4 regions of the Paenibacillus sp. FSL P4-0127 genome follow, and region 1 is predicted to be linked to each of the others. Evidence: riboswitches for the same ligand, from Rfam matches in the RefSeq annotation. Region 1 holds a riboswitch; each other region holds the start of a gene.
What was found. A riboswitch is a leader RNA that binds a small molecule or an ion and turns the genes downstream of it on or off. The one in region 1 is predicted to bind cyclic di-GMP.

Region 1 (5,408 bases):
CGATCTTTTTGGGACCCGGCGGAGCGGGCATTCCGGTGGAAGGGGTATTTTTCGCCACCACGATTGGCGCCGGGCTGATCACGATTCTTATGGGATTGTTCGTCAACATTCCGATCGCGCTGGCACCGGGCATGGGGCTGAACGCTTACTTCATGACCGTGGTGCTTAGTTCGGGTGGAGCTATTACTTGGCAGGCGGCGCTCGGCGCGGTATTTATTTCCGGTATCATTTTTCTGATTCTGACGGTGACGAAGGTTCGCCAACTGCTGCTGGTTGCCGTGCCGCAGAGCATTAAAGCGGCCATCACGGTCGGCATCGGCCTGTTTGTGGCCAGCCTTGGTTTGAAGATGAGCAACCTGATCGGCGCTAATCTGTCGGGGGTAACGGATACGTCCGCCACGGTTCCCGGCAGCAGCATCAACTTCACGCTGGGCGATTTCGTCCATAGCCCCGATGTTCAATTAACGTTGATCGGCTTGATCCTGATTGCCATTTTGATGTCGCTGCGGGTTAAAGGAGCGCTGTTGATCGGGATTATCGCCACCACCATTATCGGTATTCCGATGGGCGTTACTAACGTTTCCGGACTTTCCGGCGCCAGCTGGCTGCCCGCTTTTGACAATCTTGCGGTGGGCAAGCTCGATCTGGGTGCGGCTTTGCATCTGGGTCTGTTTGAAATTGTTTTTGTATTCACGTTCGTTGAATTGTTTGATACGTTCGGCACTTTGGTCGGTACGGCTACCCGCGCCGGCTTGATGAAAAACAAAGAAGAAGGCGAGAAAAAAATCGGCAAGGCGATGCTGGTGGATGCGGTTGGCGTCAGCGCGGGCGCATTTCTTGGCACCAGCACGATCACTTCCTATGTAGAGAGCACCGCTGGTGTGGCCGAAGGCGGACGCACCGGGCTCACTTCGGTAACGACGGGGATCTTGTTCCTCCTGGCGCTGTTCATCGCGCCGCTGGCCGGTGTTGTGCCGAGCGCGGCAACGGCTCCGGCGCTGATTATCGTCGGCGTGCTGATGATCGGCCAGGTCAAATCGATCGAATGGGATGACTTCCTGCATGCCTTCCCGGCGTTCTTGACGATCGTATTGATGCCTTTCACCGGAAGCATCGCCAACGGGATCGCCGCCGGTTTGGTCTCTTACGTCATTCTGGGGGGCTTCAACAACCTGTTCACCAAAAACAAAGTCAAAATTCATTGGCTGATGTGGGTGCTGGCCGTGCTCGTATTGGCCCGCTATATTTTCCTTGGCACCGAATAATTTAATGAAAACCGGATCGACCAACAAGGGTGTCCCTCTCCGTTAGGAGCAAGCGCCCTTGTTTTAGTTCTAACCGCCGCCGACTGGAACGATAAACCGCCTACCCTTCAAAATAACGCACTTTATGTACTTATTATCCGAGCCCCAACGTGTTCGTCTCCATTAGCGGCATTTTATGTACTTATTTTCCTATGAATGGTCCAGAACATGGGCATTTCTTTGCGACGGGGGAAAATAACGACATAAATTACCTCTATTTCTCCCAAATGAACGGATATCGCCGGAATAGCAACATTTTTTGCCCTTATTTTTCTGCTGGATTATCCCGGAGCAATACAAAAGAGCACCGCAGGCTTATCGGCGCGCTTCTTTAAGCTCCATTTCTAGGCTATTTGACATGGAAAGAAATGGGCCCCCACTCCTGAATATTTTTTTGTGAATCCGCTTTTTTTCATAAACTATGGATTGATTTCCAGCCGGAGTCGATTATAATAAATTTAAATAATTAAAATTCTAAACCAAAGGCAAACTATTCGAAAGGATAGGACGCAAAGTTTGGAGTCTAAAGCGTTCGCAAGCCGTGGTGGGAATTGCGGTGCAAGCTGCGCTATGATTGTCCGGCCGCCATGTAAGTATGGCGGTCTTTTTATTTTGAAGATTTTGATTGGAAAAAAATTACTTTTACAAAAGAAGGTGAACTAATGATTTCGATGGCAGGAAACGGCGCCCGGTCGATTCGAATCGGATTAGCCACAGCTCTGCTTGCGTTTTGGGCGGCCGGCTGCAGCGGGGCCAGTCCGCAGGCGGACAACGGGAATGGGGCCTCCCCCATGTCCGGGGCGCAGACCGCTTCATTGCAGCAGCAGCCGATTGCCCGTTATACGGGGGAACCGAGCAAAACATTGTCTTTTGTCTATACGGCCAAAAAGGAGCTTTCCCTAACGTTCGACGGTTTGGGCGATCGCGAGACGATCGAGCGTTTATTGGATGAACTGGACAAGCATCATATCAAAGCGACGTTTTTTGTCCCGGGCATGCGGGCGGCCGAAGAGCCGGATTTGGTCAAGGAACTAACCAGCCGCGGCCACGAGGTGGAGAACAATACGTTGACGCGCGCCGACTTGACGACCTTAAGCTATGAAGAAATCTATAAAGAAATCAACCGTACCAACGGCTTGATTGCCGACGCGACAGGCAAGCAGCCGCAGTTCGTCCGGACCCGGGGGGCCCGTATGAGCGAAGACGTTCGCCTGGTGGCGGCGCAAACCGGACTAAAAGCCGTCGTTTCCTACAACATCAATCCGAAGGACAGCGACATGCAAAGCGCCAAGGAAATCGGCGATTACATACGGAGGTACATTAGCCGCGGCGGCATTATCGCGCTAAATACGGACGTGAATCCCGAGGTGGTTTCCTCCATTTCCTATATTGCGGATGCGGCGAAAGAAGTAGGCTATAAGTTGGTGCCGCTCGCAAAGCTGGTGCGTGACGGCGGCGAGCGGAAGCCGCTGGAGCAAATCCCGGGATACGATGCCGCCCGGATCAATCCCGATTACGAGCAGGCGGACTATAATCTGATCTATAACGCCAGCGATATCGCCAAATGGAACCCGCACGGCAAGAAGGTCGTCGCCCTGACCTTTGACGATTGGGGCAGCGATTTGACCGTCACCCGTCTGTTGAAGATCCTAGAGGATCATGACGTCAAAGCGACCTTTTTTCTGCGGGCCAACGGCGTAGAGAACAATCCGAACCTGGCCAGAGCTATCGTCGAAGAGGGTCACCTTGTGGCGAATCATACCTACAGCCATCCCGTGATTACGCAAATCCCGCCCGACGAGCTGCAGGAAGAAGTGGTCAAGGCGCACCGCATCATCACCGAAGCGATTCAGCAGCAGCCGGCGATGCTGTTCAGGCCTCCGACCGGGGAGATCAACAAGGAGACGGCCAAGGTGATCGCGGCCACGGGGTATAAGACGCTCGCTTTGTACGATGTGACCACCCTGGATTGGAATTCCGACCATGACGCTCAGTACATTTTAAACGGGGTGCTGAAGCAGACGACTAACGGCAGCGTTATTTTGCTGCATATGCTTGACGGCCTCCATACGCTGGAAGCCTTGCCGAAGGTAATCGACCAGTTGAAGCAGCGGGGTTATTCCTTTGTGCTTCTGGACGAGCTGTACGGGATGAAATAAGGAACGAACGCTTGCTCGGCATCTTTGGATACTCATCGGGAAATGAATGGGGTTGAACTTATGGATTTGAATCAACTATATGAGAACATTGTAAAGCGGACGGCCAAACTGGCTGTCGTCGGACTAGGGTACGTAGGTTTGCCGCTAGCGGTCGCGTTTGCCCGCAAGGCTGACGTCATCGGGTTTGACGTGAGTCCCCGGAAAATCGCCGATTACCTTGCGGGGAAAGATCCGACCGGCGATGTCGGGGACGCGGCGATCAAGGCGAGCTCGATTGACTTTACCTCGGATGAGGCGAGGCTGGGGGAGGCTTCCTTTTACATCCTGGCCGTGCCTACGCCGGTTCAAAACGATAAAGTGCCCGACCTTACTTATGTCAAGAACGCCAGCGCGATGGTCGGGAAACATTTGCGCCCCGGTTCGGTCGTTGTCTACGAGTCGACGGTTTATCCCGGCGTCACCGAGGAAGTGTGCGTTCCGATCCTGGAGGCGGAGTCGGGGCTTACATGCGGGGTCGACTTTAAAGTCGGCTATTCCCCCGAACGAATCAATCCGGGCGATCAGGTTCACCGGCTCGAGAACATCGTGAAAATCGTTTCCGGCATGGATGAGCAGACGCTTGGTCTTGTGGCGCAGGTTTACGAGCTGGTGATCGAGGCGGGGGTTTACCGGGCCGAAAGTATCCGTGTGGCCGAGGCGGCCAAGGTGATCGAAAACGCCCAACGCGACATCAATATCGCTTTTATGAACGAACTATCCATGCTGTTTCACCGGATGGGAATCGACACGAAAGCGGTGCTGGCCGCGGCGGGAACCAAATGGAATTTTCTCAAATTCACCCCAGGGCTGGTCGGCGGCCATTGCATTGGCATCGATCCTTACTATTTAACTTATAAAGCGGAAGATGCGGGGTACCATTCGAAAATCATTTCCGCGGGGCGGCGCATCAACGACGGGATGGGCAAATATGTCGCCCGCAGCATCGTAAAGCTGCTGATGCGCCTGCGGAAAGATTTGTCGGATGTGAAAGTCGGTATCCTCGGCCTGGCCTACAAGGAGGATTGCCCCGATTTTCGCAACACGAAGGTCACGGATATTATCGCAGAGCTGAAGGAATATGATATCCAGCCGCTTGTCTGCGATCCGCTGGTGGACCCGCGGCTCGTGTATGAAGAGCATGGATTGGAGCTGGCGCAGCTGCCCGATTTGCGTGATTTGAACGTGGTGGTGCTGGCCGTCCCTCACAGGGAATTTCTAAACATGGCTCGTGAGGATTACGACCGGTTGTTCGGGGCGGACAAGAGCAAGGTGTTTTTCGATATTAAAGCCGTGTTCGATAAATCCGAATTCGAAGCTTCGGGTTATCATTACTGGAGCCTGTAAAGGGCCCATCTTAAAGGTTAAGGGGCAATGAACTTGAGGAAAAAGAACAAAGCACAACAAAAGCCGGTTGAAGTTCTCTCCACGCCCAAGGCGGATCGGCGGCTGCTTGCCCATGTCCCCGATCCGGAGAACATCCGCAAAGCGTCGGACCGCAGAGGCATGTTGCGCTCAAAGGACGATGGGCCCGGTGAATCCGCCGATCATGGCGACAATAAGATGCCCCGTCTGCTCAGCTTGCGCTATGAGGCTGATTTTCCCGTCTCGCTGCTGCCCGTGGGAGCCGATAAGAAAGGGAAAAAGGCGGACGCAAAGTCCCAAATAAGCGGCATGGCCGCGGACATTTCTTCAACGGGGATTCTGGTGGAGCTGGAATCGGAGAGGGCCGAAACATGCCGTGAAGGCGATGTGTTCGAGCTGCGCTTTAACATTCCGCCGGGGACGATGCCGGAGGGTTTTGAGTCGAAGGTAAAAATAAAAGCATCGGTCGTTCGCAGGTTTACCCGTGACACGCCGGACGGGGAGAAGCCGATGGCGGCGCTTGCTTTTGAAAGCAACCTTTACA
Region 2 (5,408 bases), on a different contig from region 1:
AGGCGATTTTCGTCGAAACTCCTCGAAACGGGGGGTTCAAATGCAAATGTGCAGTTCATATCCGGTCAGAAGAGACTTTTTTATCGAACGGCTGTAAATCAAATGCATTTTTGCATTTCGCTTGCTCGAAAATGGCGATTTGCGGAAAAATCAAATGCATTTTTGCATTTGGTCCCCTCCGTTCGCACGGTGCCAGCAAAAAAGCGCGAGCCGACAAAAGTAATGTCCCCCGGCTCTCCAGAAGCGGATTGGAACCCCTGCCAGGACAGCCTTTATTGGAATAAGTGAACGCCGTACACTGGCGCGCAGGCGTTTCTTATGCATCGTAAAACTCCTGAACGAGCTCCTGAATCGCCCCGCGGACAGTAATCTTGCTTACTGCAAACTCCTGCTCAAGCTGCTACTCGGAGGGGATTTCGTCCCCAGCAGGTAAACGCCGTGGAGAATCCGCTCCTTGATGATGTTTTTAATTTGCAAATATAACGGTCTATCTTTACGGGCAAACTCACGCCCCTGTTTCCCTACCTTTCCACATCCCCGGGGAGGATTGCTCTATCCCCCGGTGGATTTCCGCCTCCGCCGCCATCGGGGTGTCGCCCGGCACGGTATGCGCCAGCATCCCCGCTGCGGCCGAAAACCGGATGGTTTGCTCAGGGACGAAGCCCTCGTGGATGATCCTGCTGGCGAAGCCCTCCAGCTCGCCGTGGATGATCCCGCTGGCGAAAGCGTCTCCCGTCCCTATTCTATTTTTCCGTCCACGACGTCGATCTTTTCTCCGGTCCCCCGTTTAAGATGGCGGAGAACGAATCTTTCTTTCACTTTACTCGCCTCTTTTAGATAAACGTTATAATGTTTAATGGCGAATCGATATGTTCATTAGAAAGTGCGTCGTGAATATTCACGACGCACTTTCTATTTTTACTTTATTGTCAGTTCGTATAAATGTTTTTTTCCTTCATAAGTAAATTGAATTTCCCCGCTATCGAATTCGAAATCCCTAAGTATCTCTTTCTGACCGGTTTTGGTGTTATAGACAAATGCTTCATTGGTGTAACTCCCATCCGGATTGCCTGGCGTAGTGTAAACGCCCACGTACAAACCTTCCGAATTATCTACTGTATAATGATAAAATCTGCCTCCAGAGGCATGAAATTCTTCGATGACCTTGTTGCTGCTTGGATCATTAACATTCATTGCCCATAATTGTTGTCTTAGAGGCTGCGAACCACCACGAAAATCGGAAACGGTATGATATAAAATCGTATCGTTTACGGCAAATAAGTCATCAACTACGACATCGGCTTCGCCATCTTTAAGGGGTAGGGTTAGAAGTTTCGTCGATGTGTTGATATCCAGCGTATTATCTTTTGCATTACTTAGATATATACTAAAAGGCTCGGTAGGATAGTACTCTGGATAACTTTCCGTTTCAGGACGCTGCTCTAGCGTTGGCGCAGGAATCCAAACCATTCCTTTGGGTGTTTTAACGGCAAAGGTATATTTCTCCGCATTTTCGTCTTTTACTGCCACCTTATAAATCTCGCCATCGACATCAAGACTGATTGTTTTTTGAGATCCCTTACTATTATCAGTTGCAGGGCTGGTTTCATTTTTCGTTTGAGTAACTTCTGTTTTTGTTTTTTCCGTGGAAGCAGGCGCGCTTGTTATATTCCCGCAAGCCGATAGAATCACCGAACAAATCATGAAACCTATTACAAACTGGAGTGCCTTTTTGTTCAATACATTTGAGCTCCTTTAACCAAAATTTCATGCGCTTCTTTTATTGTATAACAATATTGCACTAATTCTGTGTCATTTCTGCTATTTAATGTTTGAAATTATTTAACAATTGGAAAAGAGGAGTACTTTTGTCTTTTTAAACGATAATATCCGAAAAAATATAGTATGGAAGCTCGGATCATCTATACTGTGACTTTTTTATCTATTACATTGTTGACAAGTGCTTTTTTTTGAAATATATTGAAATTGTTTGATAGGATATTAGTAATATTTTACTACATCCAGGTCTTTTTAACTATAATCGAATATTCGGCACACTAATCGAAAGATTAGGTCGCAAAGCCTTGGAGTCTAACAATTCGAAAAGCGAATTAATGACCGTCCGGCTGCATAACAATGAATACTATTGTTTATGCAGCCTTTTTTATTTTCCCCTCGTTCTCAACGGATTTTTCCGTGAGATATATAAAATACCCAAAGCAAGGAGGGTAGAAAATTAGTGCCTGAAAGGGAGGAATTCTATGAAAAAATGAGGAGGAACCAATGAAACGCGGGTTAAAAATAATATTGTCCTGGATTTGCATGTTTTCGCTTTTTGCCAGTCCCCTGTCCGTCTTCGGCGCAAGTTCGGGGGACCCCGTCTGGCCGAATCCCGGAGCCATTCAATTGAGCAAAACCGCCCAACCTACAGGGAGCCCTGGCGAGTGGGAAATTACGCTCAAGGCTGAAGGAAAAAACGTCCGGACCAGCTCGGACATCGTGCTGGTCATCGATAAGTCGGGGAGCATGGACCAGCGAAGTGGATGGTTTACACCATCGAAGATGGATAACGCTAAAGATGCCGCAAAGAAATTTGTGGATAATTTGCTGTTACCAAACTCTTCCACCCAAATCGCTGTGGTCTCATTTAATAAATCCTCTACCCTTATCTCAGGTTTTAAAGGTGCTGGCAATAAGAACGCTTTGAAAAATGCCATAGAAGGTATTGAACCGACCGGCGGAACGAATATCCAGGCGGGCTTGAAGAAAGCTAGCGACCTGTTGGCGAACAGTATCGCGCAAAACAAAATAATCGTGTTGTTAAGCGACGGTGAACCAACATTCAGCTTCAAGGGAACACATGCTGAAGGATTCAACTGGCCTAACAGCAGCAACAACTTTTCGATTACGAGTTTTGATTACGGAAAAACCCTTGGGACAGGTGCAGATTTTACTTTTAAAAACTATGATTGTAATATCTTTGGTTTTAACTGTAAAAACGACACCTACAACATCAACAATTATCAAGTCAAGGATAACGGCATCGGTACCATTTCCGAAGCAAAAATCGCCAAAGATGCAGGGCTCAAGATCTTTTCGGTAGGCTTGGAAGTTTCAAACAACAGCAACGCGATAAATGTGTTAAAAGACATTCAAAGCGAAGGCTACTTCCCTGCCAACAGCGATGAATTGAACACGATTTTCCGCGAAATGGCCGGAAAGATTTCCTATGCGGCTCAAAATGCCAAAGTCGTTGATCCGATGGGAGACATGTTCAATCTCAAGAAACAAGGCGCACAAGTCAGTCCTCAGGATTATTCCGCATCGCAAGGTACGGTAACTTGGAACGCTGCAACCGAGACATTTACTTGGGACGTCGGCAATATCGCCGAAGGTGAACCTGCTTCATTAACTTACAAAGTGGTCTTGGACCAATCCAAAAACCCCGTTTCTAATGTCCTCTATCCTACGAACGGCAAAACGACAATCGAATATACGAATGTTACGGGCGAGAAAGTTTCGAAGGATTTTGAGGTGCCGAAAGTAAGCATCGGCAACGGTTCCATCCTCATGAAGGGCTATAAAGTCAATGCGAGCGGCAAGCCTGTCAATGCCGAAGGCGTTGAAGTGGAAGGACCGGAATTCGCGGAATTGCTTTATAGCGAGTATTACAAGGATCAAAACGGGAATGAGGCTTTGCCGATCGGGGCTGCGGAATATTCCGTATCGGCCAAAAACATTGCCGGGTATCAGTTGAAGGTAGGAGAAAATCCTGTTAGCATCCGGCTTACCGCTACCAATCCGACACCGACAGTTTGGTTTGGTTATGAGGAAGCGGTTGAACGGACAGTTACCGTTCATTATTTGGAGCAGGGAACAGAAAAGGAACTCGCTCAATCAACTACGGTAAAAGGTGTCGCTGGGCAAAAAGTAACTCTAACGGCTGTCGAAATTCCGGGCTACACTCCGGAAAACAAAACTGCCGAGTACGTGGTTAAAGCCGAAGGCAGTAACGAGTACACCTTCTACTACGTCGCTAATAAGCAAAGCGTAGAAGTACAGTACCTCGAGCAAGGCACCAACAAGAAACTCGCTGACCCAACTACGGTTGAAGGCGTGACCGGGCAAACACTCGAGCTCAAAGCGATCGGCATCCCGGGCTACACCCCGGTGGAGCCAAGCTTCAACTATAAGCTTGGCGTGGAGAATGCTCCGCATATCTTCTACTACACACCGAGCGAACAAACCGTTACAGTGAAGTTCGTGGATAAGGAATTGGGGAATGAACTGATCGAACCTCGCACTGTGACGGGACACACCGGCAAAACCGTAACTCTCGAAGCAGCCGAAATTCCGGGCTACACTCCGGAAAACAAAACTGCCGAGTACGTGGTTAAAGCCGAAGGCAGTAACGAGTACACCTTCTACTACGTCGCCCATAAGCAAAGCGTAGAAGTGCAGTACCTCGAGCAAGGCACCAACAAGAAACTCGCTGACCCAACTACGGTTGAAGGCGTGACCGGGCAAACGCTCGAGCTCAAAGCGATCGGCATCCCGGGCTACACCCCGGTGGAGCCAAGCTTCAACTATGAGCTTGGCGTGGAGAATGCTCCGCATATCTTCTACTACACAGCCAATGCCACCGAACCGGATGACAGCAGGACTCTGACCGTCAGATACGTGGATCAACAGACAGGTAAAGACTTGCTCAATCCAACTGAGCGTTCGGGCAAAGTAGGCGAAAAAATTACCCTGACGGCCGAAAATTACACAGACACCGTTACGGGGGCGGTTTACAAACCGCACGCTTATGAAGTGCCGTACACCTTCACAGAAGATCAGGTGCAGCAATTCGTATTCAAGTATGCCCAAGGCAATACCGGTCAGGAGCGTATTGTAACGATCCACCATGTGGACCGAGAGACCGATGAAGAGCTTATCGAGCCAACGGCTTCCAAAGGTATCGCCGGAACGAATTTGGTCTTTTATCCTGAACCAATTTCAGTGACCGATGTCGTTTATTTCCCGGAACAAACCAAATACGACATTAAAATTACACTAGACGCTGGACAGGAATATACCATCTACTACGTTAAAGGCGAACCGGATGAACTGGCACAGGTCACCGTCTCTTATCGAGATCGAGAAACAGGTAACGAGTTGGCCGCACAGGAGATCTACAAAGGCCGCATTGGGGCCGGAATAGAGTTCTCCGCTAAACAGGTAGAAGGATATACTCCGGAAGTTGCAAACCACACGCATACTTGGACCGACGATCCGAATCAGACTTATGTCTTCTATTACACGAAAAACGCACCGGCGGATCGGCAATTGACCGTCAAGTATTTGGAAAACGGCACAAACCGGCAATTGGCGAGTCAGACCACAGTATCCGGCAAACCGGGAGA
Region 3 (5,408 bases), 550 kb from region 1:
GCGCCATCCGGGGAACCTGCAACATGCCGTACCTCGAACCCTTCCTCCTGGTTCCCGGCAACATGCCGCGCCTTGATCCCTTCCCCCGGGTTCGAGGCAACATGTCGCGCCTCTCTCCATCCCTCCGGCATCCGAAACCCGCCCCGGAACTTTACGCGGATGACCGTCGGCAAGCCGATCATGTCCCGCAGCGCGCGGATCGTCCCGTCATAGGCGAGCTGCCCGTGATTAATCACCATCACGCGGCTGCAGAGCTGCTCGATATCGTCCATGTCGTGCGTGGTAAGCAGGATCGTTTTCCCGAATTCCTTGTTCAAGGTTTGCAAAAACTGGCGGATGTTGCGTTTGGCGTGCACGTCAAGGCCGATCGTCGGTTCATCGAGGAACAGCAAATCCGGATCGTGCAGCATGGCGGCCGCAATGTCCGCCCGCATCCGCTGGCCCAGCGACAGCTTGCGCACCGGCGTCATCCAAAATTCGTGCAGGTCCAGCAGCTCGGCAAACCGGTCCAGGCGCTCCCGTTTTTCCGCCGGGCTTACGCCGTACATTTCCGCTAGGATGTCGTAGGAATCCTTCACGGGCAAATCCCACCACAGCTGGCTGCGTTGTCCGAACACGACACCCAACCTGCGAACGGCCCGCCGCCGGTCGCGATGGGGATTGAGGCCGCCGATCATAACCGTGCCTGAGGTCGGATGCAAAATGCCGGTGAGCATCTTGATCGTCGTCGACTTGCCTGCGCCGTTGGGACCGATATAACCGACAAACTCCCCGCGCTCGATGTTGAAGCTGATGCCCCGGACCGCCTCTTTCAGCCGGTATTCCCGCGAAAACAGCGTACGCAGGCCGGACAGCTTTCCCTCCCGCACGACGGGTGTTTTGAACTCCTTATATAAATGGCTGGCTTCGATCATAAGCCGCTCCTCCTTTTCGTCCTGTATGCCTTCGCTTACCCTTACGCAGCATGCCTTCACTGACTTATACACAGCATGCCTTCACTTACTCGTACGCACTAGCTTCCTTGTACTTACGGCCTTCCGTTCTTACTCTCCCTGTGCGCTTAGCTTCCTGTGCTTTGATATTTCGTGATGCCGAACAGCCAGAACCGCAGGCTTGCGGCTAAGCATACCGCCGCCGCCCCCGCCGTCGCCGCAAGGATCCACGGCCCCCATTCGCCCCGTAAAATATAGAGCGAAGGTACATAATTCACAAAGCCGACCGGGATCACGAACAAAAATAGCGAGGACATCCACTTCGGATACAGGGTGAGCGGGTATCGCGCCGCCGTTTGAGCGGCATCCTCGGTGAAGTTTTGCAGTTCGCTGATGCGGGTCGTCCAGAAACCGAGCGTAGCCGTAGCAAGTCCGATAGAAAACAAAATGACCGCGCCGGTAACGATAATGAATAGCGTAAACGGTACTGCAATCCAGCCGACTTGTCCGCTATGCGTCATCGCGCCGAGCGACCAGCACAGGATGAAACCGCCCTGCAGCAGTTCGCCGGGCATCAGCCGGAAGTTCTGCGGCATTAAAGCGAGCAGCACCGGCATCGGCCGCGTCAATAGCTGGTCGAGCTCTCCGCCGACCAGGTATTTTTCCAGATGGTGCACCTCCTCGGCAAACGTGCGGTACAGCGTCCTGGACAACGTCATCACCGCAAACAAATACCCGATCTCGTAAACCGACCAGCCCTGTATTACGCCGAACTTGTCCAGAACGATCGCGATCATCAGAAATTCGGAAATCTGGATCAACGCGGCCAGCACCGTACCCAGCACAAAATTGAATTTGTACTGCATCCGGCTTTTTATGCTCGTACGGATCAGCAGCCGGTACAGGTTCAGCCAAGACATCGGCTTCGCGCCAGCGGACCGGGTCGGGCCGGCAGTGACCTTCGAGAATCGTCCGCCGCTGCCGCTAATGTCATCGTACATTTCGTGCGTGCCGTCTATGCCGCTCATAGGCTTCTGCCCGCTCTTAGACTTCCGCCCGTTCTTTGGCTTCCGCCCTCTCCCAGGCTTTTGCCCGTTCTCAGCGCCAGGCCCCTTCCTCTCGTTCATCCGCCCTGCACCTCCACTTTCCGCCGCAGCAGCCGGGTTGCCAGCAAGCAGCAAGCAGTCATCAGGACGCACCAAAGCAGCGTTCCCCATAAGGCGGAGCCGCTTCCGTTTCCAAGATAAATCGTTGTGGGAACATAGAGCAGGTAAGGGTAAGGCGATAGCCAGGCGAGGTTTTCCAGCGGTCCGGGCAGCCATTCCAACGGGATGAAAAATCCGGCAAGCAAATTGATCAGCGCGCTATTGGCCCAATAGAGCCAGGACGATTCCATCGTCCACAAGGCGCTTACGCCGATCAAATAATTGATGCAGATCGACAGATAGGAGGCCCCGAGCAACCCTAACACGGTGTACAACACGGCGGTCCATTGATTTGGAATTTGCAATGAAAAAATGAAGAAATACAGGAGATAAATCGGGATGGATTTGAAAATGAACTGGTAGGCGATCTGTCCCCATTCCCTGGCCATCGTATGGCTGAACAGATGGACGGGACGCATCAGATCAAGCGCGATTTGCCCGGTCCTGACGGATTGGGGGATGCCGAGCCCGTTCGTGATGAAGCTGGTGATCCAGAGACACGCCTGGGTGAAGGCGATATAATTCACCATTCCCTGCGTTCCGTACTCTCCCAGCGGGTGGTCCTTCCCCAACCCGATCCAGATGCACGCATACATAAATCCGAACATCGCGCTCGCGAGGTTGTGCACCATATGGGCTCCGCGGTACTGCAAATTGCGGGCATAGGCTTTGGAAGCCAGCGTGAAATAAAGCATCCGGTTAAACACCTCCGATAAGCTTATTTAGAGGGGGGGTCCCCCTCATAGACGGGCAGACCCGTCCACTTCAGTCAAGGCGATTTTGCAAGAAGGGTACTATCATACCTTAATATTCCAAGAGTGGCAAGAGAAATTTTGCGCACCCGGATTACCAGGAAATGGATTGCATGTTTTATGGAATCGTGATACGATGTTTTTTGTGAAAAAAGCGGCTACGATAAACGGCAAACCTGTCGAAAGGCAGCGACGCAAAGCTAAAGGGCCTTCCCGCAAGGATGGCAGCCAGCTACCGAACAGAAGGCTTTTTTTGTTTTTTTATATGTATATTAATTTAAGTAGGCTCAACCTAGAAAACAGGTATTCGACAGTCGGCTGCTGGAGCGCACCAAACGCCGGTCTTCAAAATAGCGGTAATTTATGTGCTTATTATCCGGAGCCGGGCATGTTCATCCCCATTAGCGGCATCTTTGTTCCTTATTCGCTTGTGAAGGGCCCAGAACGCGGGCGTTTCCTTGCGACTGAAGACAATAGCGGCATAAATCGTCTCTATTTCTCTCAAATTGACGGATATCGCCGGAATAGCGGCATTTTTTGCCCTTATGTTTTGCGCTTTTCGCAGGAGTCTCTCATGATCGTTTGGTCAAGCGCCGTTTTGGGTTTTTGTGCTATAAAATAGGAAACGCTTAATCCAAATGAACGGGTTTTGGCATACGCAAGCGGAATGTACTTCCTTGCCCTACTTCCGAGGTTAACGTAATCGTCCCCCCGTGGTCTGTTGCAATTTTTTTGACGATATAAAGGCCCACGCCGCTGCCCTTAATTTGACGGGAACCCGAATGACCGGCTCGATAAAATTTATCGAACAGCCGCGCATGCATCTCCGCGGGAATTCCTATTCCGTAATCCGTAACCTCGATGATATAATAGTCTGCTTCTTCCGCGATTCGGATGAGTACTAATGGTTTGCCGGGAGAATATTTAATCGCATTGCTGATTAAATTGTCAAAAACTTGAGACATTCTAAACCGGTCCGCGTAGATGAAAGCGTCTTCAACCTCGGAATCCACCTCGATAAGATGCGATGATTTCAAATTCCACCGTTCGGTCACTTCGTGAATGAGTTCAATCAGCGGTACATAAGTTTTATGATAGTTATACCCTCCCGATTCCAGCCGCTCACTGTCCAAAACATCCTCAAGCAGATGGGACAACCGGTTTCCTTCCGCAAAAATGATTTCCATGTAACGCCGCCTGTTCTCCGCGGAAATATCGTACTGCATCAACATTTCCACATAGCCCAGCAGCGTCGTCAGAGGTGTCCTTAATTCGTGGGAGACCACGCTGATCATTTCGCGTCTCTGCGGATCGGCCGCCTCTTCTTCGCCGCATTCCCGAAATACCAATAAATACCCGTAACACGCCGTTTGCGCGGTATCCAATACCGGGCTTACATAAAACGAGAACAAACGCCTAGGTCCTTGGGCATATGGGAACTTCCCCTGATTTCCGTTCACCTCTCCTTTTCGAAACGCTTGTATGGTCTTGGTCAGCTTATGGTCCTCCTGCTGAATGTTCGCATCCATAGCTTTGGTAAAAGCCGTAATATCCTGCCCCGTCATCTCTTCCAAGCCGAACAAATCTTTGAGCCTGCGGTTCATAAACACGATCGTCCCCCTAGTGTCGCATTTAAGGATACCTTCCTGAAATGATTCCAAGTAGTACGTATCGATGTCCTGTTGTTCCTCAGCCATGTTTTCTCTCATTCGCCAACCGCTTGTCCGGTTTTACCGCCTGGCCGGCACCTCATGGTTTTGCTCTTCCCCCTTTCCCTCCTTCGCCATCCAAGGATCGGCATAACGGATCATGTCGCTGTCTTCGATTTTTCGGCCGATTTGCAGTTCGATCAACTCCAGATCGCTGTACGCCAACAGCGCATGTTTCATGCCGGGCTCAACGACAACAACGCTTCCCGCCTCTACGGGAAACGTTTGGCCGTCAATGCACGCTTCGCCCGCGCCGGCAATCACGATCCAGATTTCTTTGCGCCGCCCATGTTCATGATAACCGATAAAACGGCCTGCGGAAATCACGGCCCGGTTGGTCAACGATTCCGTTTCGCCCGCGCGTCTTGCGGTCAACACCGTCTTCCGGCCCCACCCGGTTTCTTTAAAACGGGGGGTGATTTCGACTTGAGCCACCATATCTTTAATGCCGGCCGACGCTTCCCGGTCGGTGACCAGAATACCGTCCGGTCCCGCGGCCACGACAATGTTGGGCACTCTCCATACGCCCACGGGGATATCCAGCTCATTGACAATCCGGGAGCCGGATGAATCCGGACAGACATAACCGCTCCCGCTGACCTGCTGCTCCATTTCTTCCGAAAGCGAATTCCATGTGCCGATATCCTTCCAGCGGCCTTGATAAGGAACGGCTACAATGCGCTTCGTTCGTTCCACCACCTCGATGTCGAAGCTTTGGCGCGGAAGCAGCTTATACATGCCGAGCAGCTCATCGTAATCCGCCGGCAGGCCCCTTTGCTTAAGCGCATCAAGCAGAAATCCAAGCCGAAA
Region 4 (5,408 bases), on a different contig from region 1:
CAAAGCATCCTTCCAGAAGCGGCAGTGAATCCGGCGCGGAGACGTTCAGTTTGGTGCAGTCGATGTCGATTTCATACTCCGGTACGGAAATGGTTGAAATCGCTTTGCTATAAGCCTCGATGGACGCTTGTCCGTCTTCGGGCGAAAAGGTTCCTTCTACATCGGCGTGAAATACTTTGGCGGATTGATCGATTTTAATATTAAAGCTTCCCATTGGATGTGGTTCCTCCTGTAATCGTTGATAGTTAAAAATTAAAAAAATTACTTTTTCAGCGCCTTCAGACGATCGAGAATCGGCGCCGGCTCGCTGCCATCGGTATTCACCTCGATCAGGCAAGGGCCTGCCATTTCCCGGACGAATCCCGGGATTTCGTCCATATCCTCCAGCCGGTCCACGGACATCGTCCGGATTCCGGCCGTCCGCATCATGTCGGCGATGGATATCCGCTCCTGCTTATAGTCCGGCATCGTGCGGTTGTACAGAAATTTTTGCCCGCGTTCGACATAGGAAAGCATAGCGTTATTGATGATGATATAGGTGATAGGCAGCTTGTACTCCTTGGCCGTAAGCACTTCGGAACCGTTCATGAAAAACGAACCGTCGCCGGCGATCACCGCGACCGGACGGCTTGAATCGGCCAGATAGAGTCCCGGTCCGCCGGCCATCGCCGAGCCCATCGCTCCGTAGTTTAGATTGATTTCAAAGTCTCCGCCCGCGGGGACTTCCAGATACTTCAGCACGAAGTTGGTGAATTCCCCGATATCGCACACATAACGCGTATCCCGCGGCATGACCTTGGACAGCTTCTCCAAAAACAGCCGCAGCGACAAGCCGGTATGATTGAGTTCATAAGGTTCGTTAAGCGGCAGCGGCTTTTTGAAAGCTCCTGGCGCAGGCTGAGCCTGCCGGAGAAGATAGGGGACCGCGTCCTGGAGATCGGCGACCACCGCCGCGTCCGTTTTGAAGACCTTCCCCGGCTCTTTGCCGTCGCGGTCGATATGGATCACTTTGCGTCCGGCCACAAGCGCTTCGTTGAAATTGCAGGTAGAGGCTTCCCCAAGGCTTGTTCCCAAGATGAGCAGGCACGAAGCCGGGGAAGCGTTGACGTATTCAAACGCCGCGTCGGTGCTGGAAAACCCGTAATTCCCCAGGTTAAGGGGGAAGTCGGCGGGGATGATTCCTTTTGCCGACGGCGTCGTAATGATGGGCCACTGCAGCCGCTCGCTAAGGCGCATAATCTCTTCGGCTGCGGCCCGCCCGCCGCGTCCGACCATGATGAGACCATGCTCTGCTTCGTTCAGCAGGGCGGCCGCCCGGTCCAACTCCGCCGGATCGAACGGAATCCGCTGAAGCAGCGCGGGATCCGGGGCGGCGGGAAGGCTGGGGGGCGCTTCCATCCGCTGCACATCGATCGGCACGGAAATATGTACTGGCCCGAAAGGAGGTGTAAGGGCGATCCTTACCGCCTTGTCCAGCTCGGCCATGACTTCCGCTTCGTTCATGACCGTGTTGCTGTATTTGGTGATCGGTCTGACGATATGCTGGGCGTCCATCTCCTGGATGGCACCTTTGCCGATCTGCCATCGGTTTACGTAGCCGGTAATCACGAGCAGCGGAGCTTTGGCCCGCATGGCGTCGGCGATCCCGTTCATCATGTTCGCTACGCCTACCGCCCCGGCGCCGGCGCAAACGGCCAGCTTCCCGGAGGTGCTGGCATATCTCGCCGCCATATAAGCCGCTCCAGCTTCATTTTTCGTAATGATCGGCTTCATATCGACATCGATCAACGCATCGTAAATCGGACCGATGATTCCTGCCGGAATCCCAAAAATACAATCCACTCCGGTTTCCTTCAAATACTTGAGTATGGCTTCGGCTATGTTCATATTCCGGATATCTCCTTATCCTAGTGTTGAAACGCATCTCTGTATTCGTTCACCAGTGCTTCCGCACGTTCGATCTCCTCGGCGGAGAAAAAATGCAGCTTGCCTATCGAGGCGACAACGACAATACCCTGAACCGCGCCGTCGTGCATGACGGGAATAACCATGATGCTGTCGATCCCGAACAGAAAAAACTCATCGGCCGATCTGGGATCGTTTTTGACGTCCTGAACCACTGCCGCCGTTTGGGGATGGGCCATCAGTTCGCGAAGCAGGCGGTCATGTTCGATATAGACCGGATTTTGCGCATGTACGCTTTTCCACCGCTCCACGCCAAGGTGATCCGTTTTCGTTTTCAACACCGGGTTCAAGCGGCCTTCCCTGATTTCGTGATAGGCGATATCGGCCACGCCGGTCAGGCGTTCCAGCGCTTCAAACAGCAAAGCTAATCGTTCCATGTCCATCCTCCTCGCTTGCTAGATTGAGTATCTGTTTAATAGGGACTTCAGTTTTTCGGCTTCCGTCTCAAGCTGCTTGGAAGATTCGAGCGTTTCTTCCATGGCGGTCAACTGTTCTTCCGAGCAAGCCATGATCTCCTTGGTCCCGGCCAGATTGACCTCGGTAATCTCGAGCGTCTGTCTTACGGAGTCCATGATTTGTTCCGTGCTTGCGCTGATCTGCTGCGTCACCGCGGAAACTTCCTGAACCCGGGTGGACACCTGCTCGGCCAAATGCACGATTTGCTGGAACGAATCGCCGGCGGAGGTAACGAGGACGCTTCCGGTCTCGACCTCGGTCATGACCCGTTTCATCGCTTCGATCGATTGATCGGAGCCTGTGCGGATATGGCCGGCCATCTCGGCGATATCCTTGGCCGATGCCGCCGATTGCTCGGCAAGCTTGCGGATTTCGCCCGCGACCACTGCGAACCCTTTGCCGTATTCGCCCGCTCTTGCGGCCTCGATAGCCGCGTTTAATGCCAGCAAATTGATTTGACTGGAAATTTCCGAGATCAGCAGAGTGACCTTGTCGATTTCTTCCGTCCGCTCGCCGAGTTGGTTTACGGTTTGCGACGAAGCGACCGTGGTTTCGTAAATTTTGCTCATTTGGTCAACCAGGCGGTCGATGCCTTCGTTGCCCGCATTCGCCTGAGCCGCGGCCTCGGTCGCTTCCTCCGCCACACCTTGCGCTGACAGGGCGATGTGCTCCATGCCTTTTCCGACTTCTTCAAGCATCAAATGGTTGTTCCGTGCACTTTCGACGAGCTGCTCACTACCTTCGGAAATCATTTTGATCGATTCCGTGACCCCTACAACGAGGTCGTTGCAAAACTCCATATTGCCCGTCAAGTCCCGCGACGTATCGGCTACCTTGGCCGACATGTCCTGCATATGCCCGGCCGCTTCCCTTAATTGGGCGCCGATCAGCTTCAGGTGGCCGGCCAGTTCGCTGAATTCGTCCATCACCTGGACGTCGCCGTCGAAGGCTAAATCGCCTTCCGTCATGGCTTTGGTCCGCTCGGCCATTTTTTGGAACGATTTGTCGAGCAGCCCGGCAATCAGCACGGCCTCCCCCGCGCCGATCAAGGCAAACAGGACGATCATCAGCGCGGCGGCCCAGCCGTTCATCAGTCCAAGCAGATAGAAGATCAGAACGAGCACGATCGCCAGCACCGCAAGCGGTCCGGCAACCAGCAACAACAACTTGCGGGCTAAGCCTTTACCGAAATGTGATAATTTCAAGTTACTTACTCCTTTGCTGTCACTCTAATACCCTTAGCAGCTGCCGTTTTCCGTTTTTCGCCGTTTTAACTTTTTAGAAGCAGGTCCCCTCCTTCCTTGTCCGAAGCTTCGCCGCGACGTTTTAACCTGGCCCCAAGCCCTAATTGAAACCAAAAAAAGACTTTCGCGAAGAAAGTCCGGCGGCCAACAAGCCATGATTCGGCATAAGGTTGGCATCCCGGCGGTCATGATTCCGTTAAGAATTTTAGATCCGTGGCTTTGCGTCCCTGCCTTTCGGCCAGGTTTGCGATTTACATCCTATTCCTTGTATTTGGTTGTGAATGATGGGAGAGTGAAGTCGCGGCGCTCCCACAGATTAGGAATATACTACTTATATCGGAAGGCGGGTCCTGATATTTCATAAAATTTTCGGCAAATTCAAAAAATTTTCAATAATAGGGGACTATAAGAGGATGACTTTGGTTCTAGAAAAAGAAGGGAAAATATAGGTCGAATAGGAAGGATGTACTATATATCCCATTTTAGATTCAAGGTATTGATGGCTGACCTATCGCATACGGCTGGGTTCAGTTTTCCTGGAAAGGCTTAGGTGTTCGAAGCAAAATTGGGTTCGCAGAAAATCTAACGGTTGTAATAGCGGCTATTTGACGAAAAAAGCCCTGTTCAAAATTTTAACGGTTGTGAGAAGCGTTATTTGCCTGAAACTAAGCAAAATGAGCCGGATTTCAGTGAAATAAGCGCTATGGCAACCGTTACAATTTGAAATCAACGTTTTTTAAGCGAATAGCGGTTGTGGCAACCGTTAGATTAGTTGTGGCCAGCGTGAGAGCTCACCGGGCTTGCTTAAGCGAAAATAAAACCGCCGGACGGTCAAGCTAAACAAGGAGTTAGCTTGCCATCCAGGCGTTAATTAAGCAGCGCACCCGCCGTTTGGTCAGCTCCGCTCCAGAATGGTAGCCAGCGTTGTGCGGTCGAGTCCTTTGACGAGCCGGATCAGCAGCTCCTTGGCGGCCGCGTAGTCGTCGGTATGGATGATGGACGACGAGGTGTGGATATAACGCGAGCAGATGCCGATCACGCCCGAAGGCACGCCGATGCCGCTCAAATGAACCGGACCGGCGTCGGTTCCGCCTGTGGATACAAAATATTGGTATTTGATGCGGTGCGTATCGGCCGTGTCCCGGATATACTCGACCAGCCCCCGATGCGTCAGCATCGTCGGGTCGTACACCCGCAGCAAAGCGCCTTCGCCCAGCTTGCCGAAGGCCCGTTTGTCGCCGGTCATATCGTTTGCCGCGCTGGCGTCCAGCGCAAAGAAGATGTCCGGCTGGATCAAATTGGCCGCCGTGCGCGCTCCCCGCGTACCCAGTTCCTCCTGCACATTGGCTCCGCAGTACAACACGTTGGGCAGTTTTTCCCCATGCAAAGCTTCCAGCAGCTCGATCGCCAAACCGACGCCGTACCGGTTGTCCCAGGCTTTGGCCATGATTTTTTTCGGGTTGACGAGCGGAGTAAATTCACAGATCGGCAAAATCTGCTGCCCGATCTGCACGCCGGCCGCTTCCGCTTCCTCGCGGCTGTCGGCGCCGATATCCAGGTACATCGCTTTCAGGTCGACCGGTTTGCCGCGCTGCGCTTCATCCAGCAGATGGGGAGGCGTCGATCCGACCACGCCGACGATTTTCCCTTTCGGTGTAACGATCTGCAGGCGCTGCGCCAATACCGCCTGGCTCCACCAGCCCCCGAGCGGCTGAAAAGACACCATACCGTTATCGCTAATGC

Region 2: linked by a shared signal. The riboswitch ahead of NYE74_RS13085 (S-layer homology domain-containing protein) and the one ahead of NYE74_RS28100 (polysaccharide deacetylase family protein) in region 1 are both predicted to bind cyclic di-GMP.
Region 3: linked by a shared signal. The riboswitch ahead of NYE74_RS30415 (hypothetical protein) and the one ahead of NYE74_RS28100 (polysaccharide deacetylase family protein) in region 1 are both predicted to bind cyclic di-GMP.
Region 4: linked by a shared signal. The riboswitch ahead of NYE74_RS13355 (methyl-accepting chemotaxis protein) and the one ahead of NYE74_RS28100 (polysaccharide deacetylase family protein) in region 1 are both predicted to bind cyclic di-GMP.

The regions. Positions count from the first base shown of each region.
Region 1 covers NZ_JBBOWY010000002.1:348,936-354,343, forward strand. Annotated here, with positions in the region: gene NYE74_RS28095 (NCS2 family permease) at 1-1,265, shown strand, start outside; cyclic di-GMP riboswitch class I at 1,779-1,894, shown strand; gene NYE74_RS28100 (polysaccharide deacetylase family protein) at 1,967-3,463, shown strand; gene NYE74_RS28105 (nucleotide sugar dehydrogenase) at 3,524-4,846, shown strand; gene NYE74_RS28110 (glycosyltransferase family 2 protein) at 4,874-5,408, shown strand, end outside.
Region 2 covers NZ_JBBOWY010000001.1:2,910,329-2,915,736, reverse strand. Annotated here, with positions in the region: partial or broken gene NYE74_RS13100 (GntR family transcriptional regulator) at 326-477, opposite strand; partial or broken gene NYE74_RS13095 (hypothetical protein) at 522-748, opposite strand; gene NYE74_RS13090 (hypothetical protein) at 919-1,740, opposite strand; cyclic di-GMP riboswitch class I at 2,042-2,134, shown strand; gene NYE74_RS13085 (S-layer homology domain-containing protein) at 2,407-5,408, shown strand, end outside.
Region 3 covers NZ_JBBOWY010000002.1:900,371-905,778, reverse strand. Annotated here, with positions in the region: gene NYE74_RS30430 (ABC transporter ATP-binding protein) at 1-914, opposite strand, end outside; gene NYE74_RS30425 (ABC transporter permease) at 1,061-1,852, opposite strand; gene NYE74_RS30420 (ABC transporter permease) at 2,056-2,832, opposite strand; cyclic di-GMP riboswitch class I at 3,049-3,129, shown strand; gene NYE74_RS30415 (hypothetical protein) at 3,143-3,511, shown strand; gene NYE74_RS30410 (PAS domain-containing sensor histidine kinase) at 3,519-4,586, opposite strand; gene NYE74_RS30405 (sugar phosphate nucleotidyltransferase) at 4,620-5,408, opposite strand, start outside.
Region 4 covers NZ_JBBOWY010000001.1:2,987,302-2,992,709, forward strand. Annotated here, with positions in the region: gene NYE74_RS13340 (hypothetical protein) at 1-214, opposite strand, end outside; gene NYE74_RS13345 (thiamine pyrophosphate-binding protein) at 262-1,887, opposite strand; gene NYE74_RS13350 (GAF domain-containing protein) at 1,908-2,342, opposite strand; gene NYE74_RS13355 (methyl-accepting chemotaxis protein) at 2,361-3,626, opposite strand; cyclic di-GMP riboswitch class I at 3,835-3,924, opposite strand; gene NYE74_RS13360 (M42 family metallopeptidase) at 4,561-5,408, opposite strand, start outside.